2 regions of the Pseudoalteromonas sp. PAR1 genome follow, and region 2 is predicted to be linked to the other one. Evidence: predicted binding sites of a transcription regulator. Region 2 holds the regulator's gene; the other holds the start of a gene.

Region 1 (3,197 bases), on a different contig from region 2:
TAATGCATTATCCATGAAATAGCTATAATCAGCATTTGGGATCAATGCTTGGATCTGTTCAAGTACAGTGGTTCCACCTATACCTGAATCAAACACCATAATATGGACTGACAAACTGCTTACCTCGGATCATCAAAGGCCAGCAGTTTGCCATGCAGTTTTAGAAAAAGAAAGTTGCGGTTATGAGTCTTGCTCAGAAGCTGAACGCAACTTGTTCATTTGCTCGAACATTGATTTGGTATAATCAACTAACTTACTGACTTCCTCTTTGTCTTGATTCAACCATTGTAAGATACCAGCTAGTTCATTTTGCAAACCTATGTCGCCGGCTTTATTAAATGCCTGTTTTAGGTCGTCATTAAACGGCGCTATTTTCTCGGCGACTTCTTTTTCAGGAGCTGGTTTATATTCTTCATAGCCTTTTATCGCAGCCACTGTTTTGGTTTGTTTCAGATCCATCGTAAAGCCAACGAGTTGTTCATTACCTAAGTTCAACTCTTTCGCTTGTTCAAAGGCTTCTTCTAATGAACCAGAGAAGAATGTCTCACTGACACTTTGCAAGTCTTCCATCAATTCATTGATAGCTTGTTGCTCTTGCTCATTTAAATCACCATTGACTGTCATCGAAAATGACAAGTCGCGTGATTGCGAAGATTCACTAACAAACGCTTCGTTATCGCCATTTTTACTATAGCTACTTGCCGATTTACTTTCATAGGCATCTGCAAAGCTAATACTTACTTCATCACCTTCAGCCGTTGTAAAAGTGTATTCTGCGTTATTACTTAAACTAAGGTATTGGGCTTGGCTTACTGAAACTGCGTTAGGTTTAGGGTTGAATAAATCATCTTCTAGCTCATCTATACCTTTATAGATGCCTTCTTTAGATTTTTCGATGCCTTCTTTTATATCATCATTAAGAATGCCTGACTCTTTGAGCTCATCATACGCATCGTCGATACCCATTTGCACACCTTTGCGTGCATCACCTAGCATGCCTTTGAGTTTTTCATCATCAGCACCATCGGCTTTTGCTTTGCGAAGTGCGCCGCCAACAAAGTCGAGTACGTTTTTAACGATCTCTTCAAAATCAAATAGCGGTTTATCTTTTTTCTCTTCAGCTTTAGGTAAGCCAAGAGCTGCAGCTAGTTTATCATCAAGAACTTTTGCTGCCAGCTCTCGCCCGCGTTGCTGATAACTGTCTTGACGATTTTGAATGGCAGGCTGCTGCAGTGCCTGTTTGCCATTGTATTTATTCACATTTGTATTAGGTATATAGCCTAGATTGCCAATTTTCATGATCCGACTCCATGTTATGGTTATCTCATTATCGGCCAAAAACCACATAACTTAAGTTTTTTGTATAAAAAAACGACACCAAAATAAATAACAAAACTAGACAAATCCTCAGCGCTCCCTACAATAGCGCCGTTATAAAGCTAAGAGATAAAAGGTAATCAGCCATGGCGGTTATAAAAATTGATACAACTCAATACGATGCACAATTGAGTGAGAAAGAGCAGCGCATCACTAACCAGTTTCGACGTTTTGGAGTTGAAAAATTAGAGGTGTTTGGCTCTGATCCTATTCATTACCGCCAACGTGCAGAGTTTCGTGTATGGCATGAGGGTGAAGACTTATTTCACATCATGTTTGATCAGCAAACCAAAGAGAAAATTCGTGTTGATGAGTTTGACCCTGCAGCACCTTTAGTCGGTGAAGTGATGCAAGCCATGATCGAAAACTTAAAGGGCAGCGAAATTCTGCGCCGTAAGTTATTTCAAATTGATTACCTTTCTAGCCTAAGTGGTGAAATCCTCGTTAGCTTGTTATATCACAAACAATTAGATGAGCAGTGGTTACAAGCAATTAAAGAGCTGAAAACAAAATTAAGCGCACAGTTTAAAATTGATTTTATTGGCCGTGCGCGTAAGCAAAAAGAAGTGATTGGTAACGATTACGTCATTGAGCGTCTTAATGTAAACGGTAAAGAATTAATTTATCAACAAGTCGAAAATAGCTTTACGCAACCGAATGCGAAAGTGAATATCAAGATGCTAGAGTGGGCACAAGCACTATGCCAGCCACTTAGCAATGACTTACTAGAGCTATACTGCGGGAATGGTAATTTCTCAATTGCCCTTGCGGGTTCATTCGACCGTGTATTAGCCACAGAGATTTCAAAATCATCGGTTTACTCAGCGCAATACAATATCGCGCAGAATAAAGTTGAGAACTTAGATATCATTCGTATGTCGAGTGAAGAGTTTACTCAAGCGATGAAAGGCGAGCGTACTTTCTCTCGTTTAGATGGCATTGACCTGACAAGCTATAACTGCCAAACAATCTTAGTAGATCCACCACGCGCAGGCATGGACACGCTAACGTGTGACTTAGTTGCTAACTACGACAATATTATTTATATCTCGTGTAATCCAGACACCCTTGAGCGTGACCTTGATCACCTATGTAAAACCCATGAAGTAAAACGTTTTGCGATCTTCGATCAATTCCCTTATACCCACCACATCGAATCAGGTGTGTTTTTGCAACGCAAATAAAATCATTTCTCTGCCAGCGCAGCAAATAGCGCTGGCAACTGCTGCTCGCTGTAGACTGCTATATTATTGTCGGTTAACAGCTTTGCAGTTAATCCCATCCCTGAAATTTTCTTTCCAGAATGACTACCATCGTAAATAGTATTGCGACCGCATGAAGGACTTGATTCTTTTAATAACGCATAACGAATGCCCTGCTTTTGACAAAGCTTAAGTGCTTGTTCTGCGCCGTAAGCAAATTGTACAGTTACATCCTGCGAATCTTTGGTAAGTACTCTTCCTGCTTTTATTTCTGCAGGCGGTCTTGGCGTGGGCAGCCCACCAGCTACTTCAGGACAGAATGCGATGAGCCTTCCCTGCTGTTTGAGTGTTTCTAAGCCTGGATGAAGTAAATTTTGCGATTGCCCATCATAACGAACAGGGTTTCCTAATAAACAACTTGAAACTAATAATTTTTGCATGTGCTGTACCAACAAAAAAGCTCCGCGAACGGAGCTTTTATTTTAATTAAGCTAAGCTTACTTATCTGCTAGGTAATTAATTAAACCAGCCATGCTTTTAGCATCGCTAATACCTGAGTCTGCACCTAAAATTAAACGATATTTACCATTAACGATAAAGGTTGGAACACCTTTTAAA
Region 2 (3,197 bases):
CGAACACAGTAGGGATGTATGATTAACACAGTATTAGATCAAGCAAGCGGCCTGCGCAAAATGAATCAAAATAATAATAGTGGCGTTAAAGTTATCGCTGTTACTGGCGGCAAAGGTGGTGTGGGCAAAACGAATGTATCACTCAACACTGCAATTGCATTAGGTCAGCAAGGAAACCGCGTATTAGTATTGGATGCCGATTTAGGGTTGGCAAACTGCGACGTGATGCTTGGTTTACGTGTTGAACGTAATTTATCTCATGTTTTATCTGGCGAATGTGAGCTTGATGAAATTCTTGTAGAAGGCCCTGCTGGTATTAAAATTGTGCCAGCAACGTCTGGCTCGCAAAGCATGGTTGAGTTAACTCCTTCTGAGCATGCTGGCCTTATTCGCGCTTTTAGCGAATTAAACACCGAGTTTGATATTTTAATTGTCGATACCGCCGCAGGTATTTCGGACATGGTATTAAGCTTTTCACGTGCAGCACAAGATGTCGTTGTGGTTGTATGTGATGAACCTACCTCAATTACAGATGCCTACGCGCTTATTAAAGTGTTAAGCCGAGAGCATGGTGTATATAAATTTAAAATTGTTGCCAACATGGTGCGTAGCATGCGTGAAGGGCAAGAATTATTTGCTAAACTTTCAAAAGTAACGGATCGTTTTTTAGATGTTTCTATGGAATTAGTCGCAACGATTCCCTATGACGAAAACATGCGTAAATCTACGCGACGTCAAAAGGTTATCGTTGAGTTATTTCCAAACTCACCAGCAGCGGTGGCGTTTAAAACATTAGCAACGAAAGCAGTTAAGTGGCCGATCCCTAACCAACCGTCTGGTCACTTAGAATTTTTTATTGAGAAACTAGTAAACGGCTAACTATGACAACATCGGTGAATAAAGCGATGGGATATCAATCAGCACAGAATTTAAATGCGATTGTTGAAAAGCACGCCTCTTTAGTCAAAAAAGTGGCGTGTCATTTGATTGCTCGTTTACCTGCTAGTGTTCAGCTCGATGATTTAATTCAGTCAGGCATGATCGGCCTTATTGAGGCGTCAAAAAACTTCGACGCTAGTAAAGGTGCAAGTTTTGAAACCTTTGCAGGTATCAGAATTCGCGGTGCAATGCTTGATGAAATCCGTCGAGGCGATTGGGCACCACGCTCTGTGCATCGAAATGCACGTCTAGTCGCAGAAACAATTGCTGAATTAGAAAGTACCCTAAACCGCGAGCCCAAAGACACAGAAGTTGCTGAAAAACTTGATATTACACTAGATGAGTACCATCATATTCTACATGACGTTAATTCTAGTAAAGTATTAGGTATCGAGGATTTAGGTGTTGATGAAGACGTAATAACACCAATGGGTCATGATTTAGCACTAGACAAACCGTTTAATAACGTTAAAAATGAGCGGTTTAACCAGTCTCTATTAACGGCTATCCAATCGTTACCAGAAAGAGATGCCCTTGTTTTGTCTTTGTATTACAACGATGAAATGAACTTGAAAGAAATAGGACACATACTCGATGTTAGCGAGTCGCGTGTGAGTCAAATACATGGTCAGGCGATGATTAAGCTCAAAGCAAAAATCAATGACTGGATTAATTAGTAGTAAGTAAATATAGGTTCAAACCTCACCGGAGGATGTTTTGGATAAAAACATGAAGATTCTTGTTGTTGACGATTTTTCTACAATGAGACGTATCATTAAAAATCTATTAAGGGATTTAGGTTTTACCAATGTGCAGGAAGCTGATGATGGTTCAACAGCATTACCAATGCTACAAAATCAAGAATTTGATTTTGTTGTAACAGATTGGAATATGCCTGGCATGCAAGGTATTGACTTGTTACGTGCTATACGTGCCGATGATAGCCTTAAACACATTCCTGTTTTAATGGTAACAGCTGAAGCGAAAAAAGAACAAATTGTTGCTGCTGCTCAAGCAGGTGTTAATGGCTACATTGTTAAACCATTTACTGCTGCGACACTTAAAACCAAATTGGAAAAAGTGTTTGAACGTTTAGGTTAATCTAAGGGGAGAGGCTTATGTCAGCACCTGCTGCGCCTCATATAAGTTTAGAGCAAGCTCGTCAACTTGTTGAGTATCTTGAAAAAGGTGAACAAGAGAAGGCAGATAAGCTAATTCTTGAAGCCGCCTCAAAAGAACAATCAGAGTTGTTTGCCGAAGTCGGTAAATTGACGCGTCAACTGCATGAAGCGTTAAAGAACTTTGATCTTGATACTCGTCTCGTCGATTTAACTACCGATGCGATACCCGACGCTAAACAGCGATTAAACTATGTCATGGAAATGACAGAAAATGCAGCAAATAAAACCATGGATGCTGTTGAGGCAAGTTTACCTATTGCACAACAACTTGCTGATGAAATTGCAACAATCAAGCCCACGTGGGATCGATTGATGAACCGAGAAATTGAGCTTGGTGAGTTTAAAACCTTATGCCATAGCTTAGATAAGTTCATGAACAACTCTCATACTAAAACTGATGAATTACAAGGCTTGATGACCAATGTGCTTATGGCGCAAGACTACCAAGATTTAACTGGTCAGGTAATTCGCCGTGTTATTGAACTAGTACGAGAAGTTGAAGACAGTTTAATTAATCTCTTAACTGTATTCGGCAGTCAAGAAGATGGTCAGCAAAAACAAGAAAAACAGGCCACAGAACAAGCACCTGCAACAAGCGATACGCTAGCAGGTCCTGAAGGGCCAATTATTGATGCAGAGTCACGTGATGATGTTGTCTCAGGACAAGATGAAGTTGATGACCTATTATCAAGTTTGGGCTTCTAAGAGGAGAGTAACTGCATGAGCTTTGAAGTCGATGAAGATATTTTACAGGATTTCCTTGTTGAAGCAGGGGAAATTCTAGAGCTTTTGTCAGAACAATTGGTTCAGCTTGAGAACAACCCAGAAGACAAAGACTTACTTAACGCAATTTTTAGAGGTTTCCACACTGTAAAAGGTGGGGCAGGTTTCTTGAGTATGACAGAGCTTGTTGACGCTTGTCATGGTGCAGAAAATGTCTTCGATTTACTTCGCCAAGGTGTGCGTAGTGTAACACCTGAATTAATGGATGTTATTCTTCAAGCTCTTGATACCATCAACGAAATGTTCTCAACTATTCAAAATCGTGAGCAACCAGAGCCTGCCGATCCTGCTCTA

What was found. The regulator FliA, encoded in region 2, starts transcription of late flagellar genes. The targets are predictions, from matches to a motif close to CTAAAGNTNNNNNNNNNNNNGCCGATA.
Region 1: a site for FliA is predicted at 1,329-1,355, ahead of QL229_RS19845 (DUF5610 domain-containing protein). Genes of this name have one in related genera too.

The regions. Positions count from the first base shown of each region.
Region 1 covers NZ_CAMZMY010000037.1:20,622-23,818, reverse strand. The annotation lists gene murI (glutamate racemase) at 1-114, opposite strand, end outside; gene QL229_RS19845 (DUF5610 domain-containing protein) at 181-1,299, opposite strand; gene trmA (tRNA (uridine(54)-C5)-methyltransferase TrmA) at 1,464-2,561, shown strand; gene QL229_RS19835 (DUF523 domain-containing protein) at 2,564-3,019, opposite strand; gene QL229_RS19830 (thiol:disulfide interchange protein DsbA/DsbL) at 3,077-3,197, opposite strand, start outside.
Region 2 covers NZ_CAMZMY010000006.1:188,117-191,313, forward strand. The annotation lists gene flhF (flagellar biosynthesis protein FlhF) at 1-26, shown strand, start outside; gene QL229_RS07200 (MinD/ParA family protein) at 19-879, shown strand; gene QL229_RS07205 (RNA polymerase sigma factor FliA) at 906-1,616, shown strand; gene cheY (chemotaxis response regulator CheY) at 1,657-2,040, shown strand; gene QL229_RS07215 (protein phosphatase CheZ) at 2,058-2,825, shown strand; gene QL229_RS07220 (chemotaxis protein CheA) at 2,841-3,197, shown strand, end outside.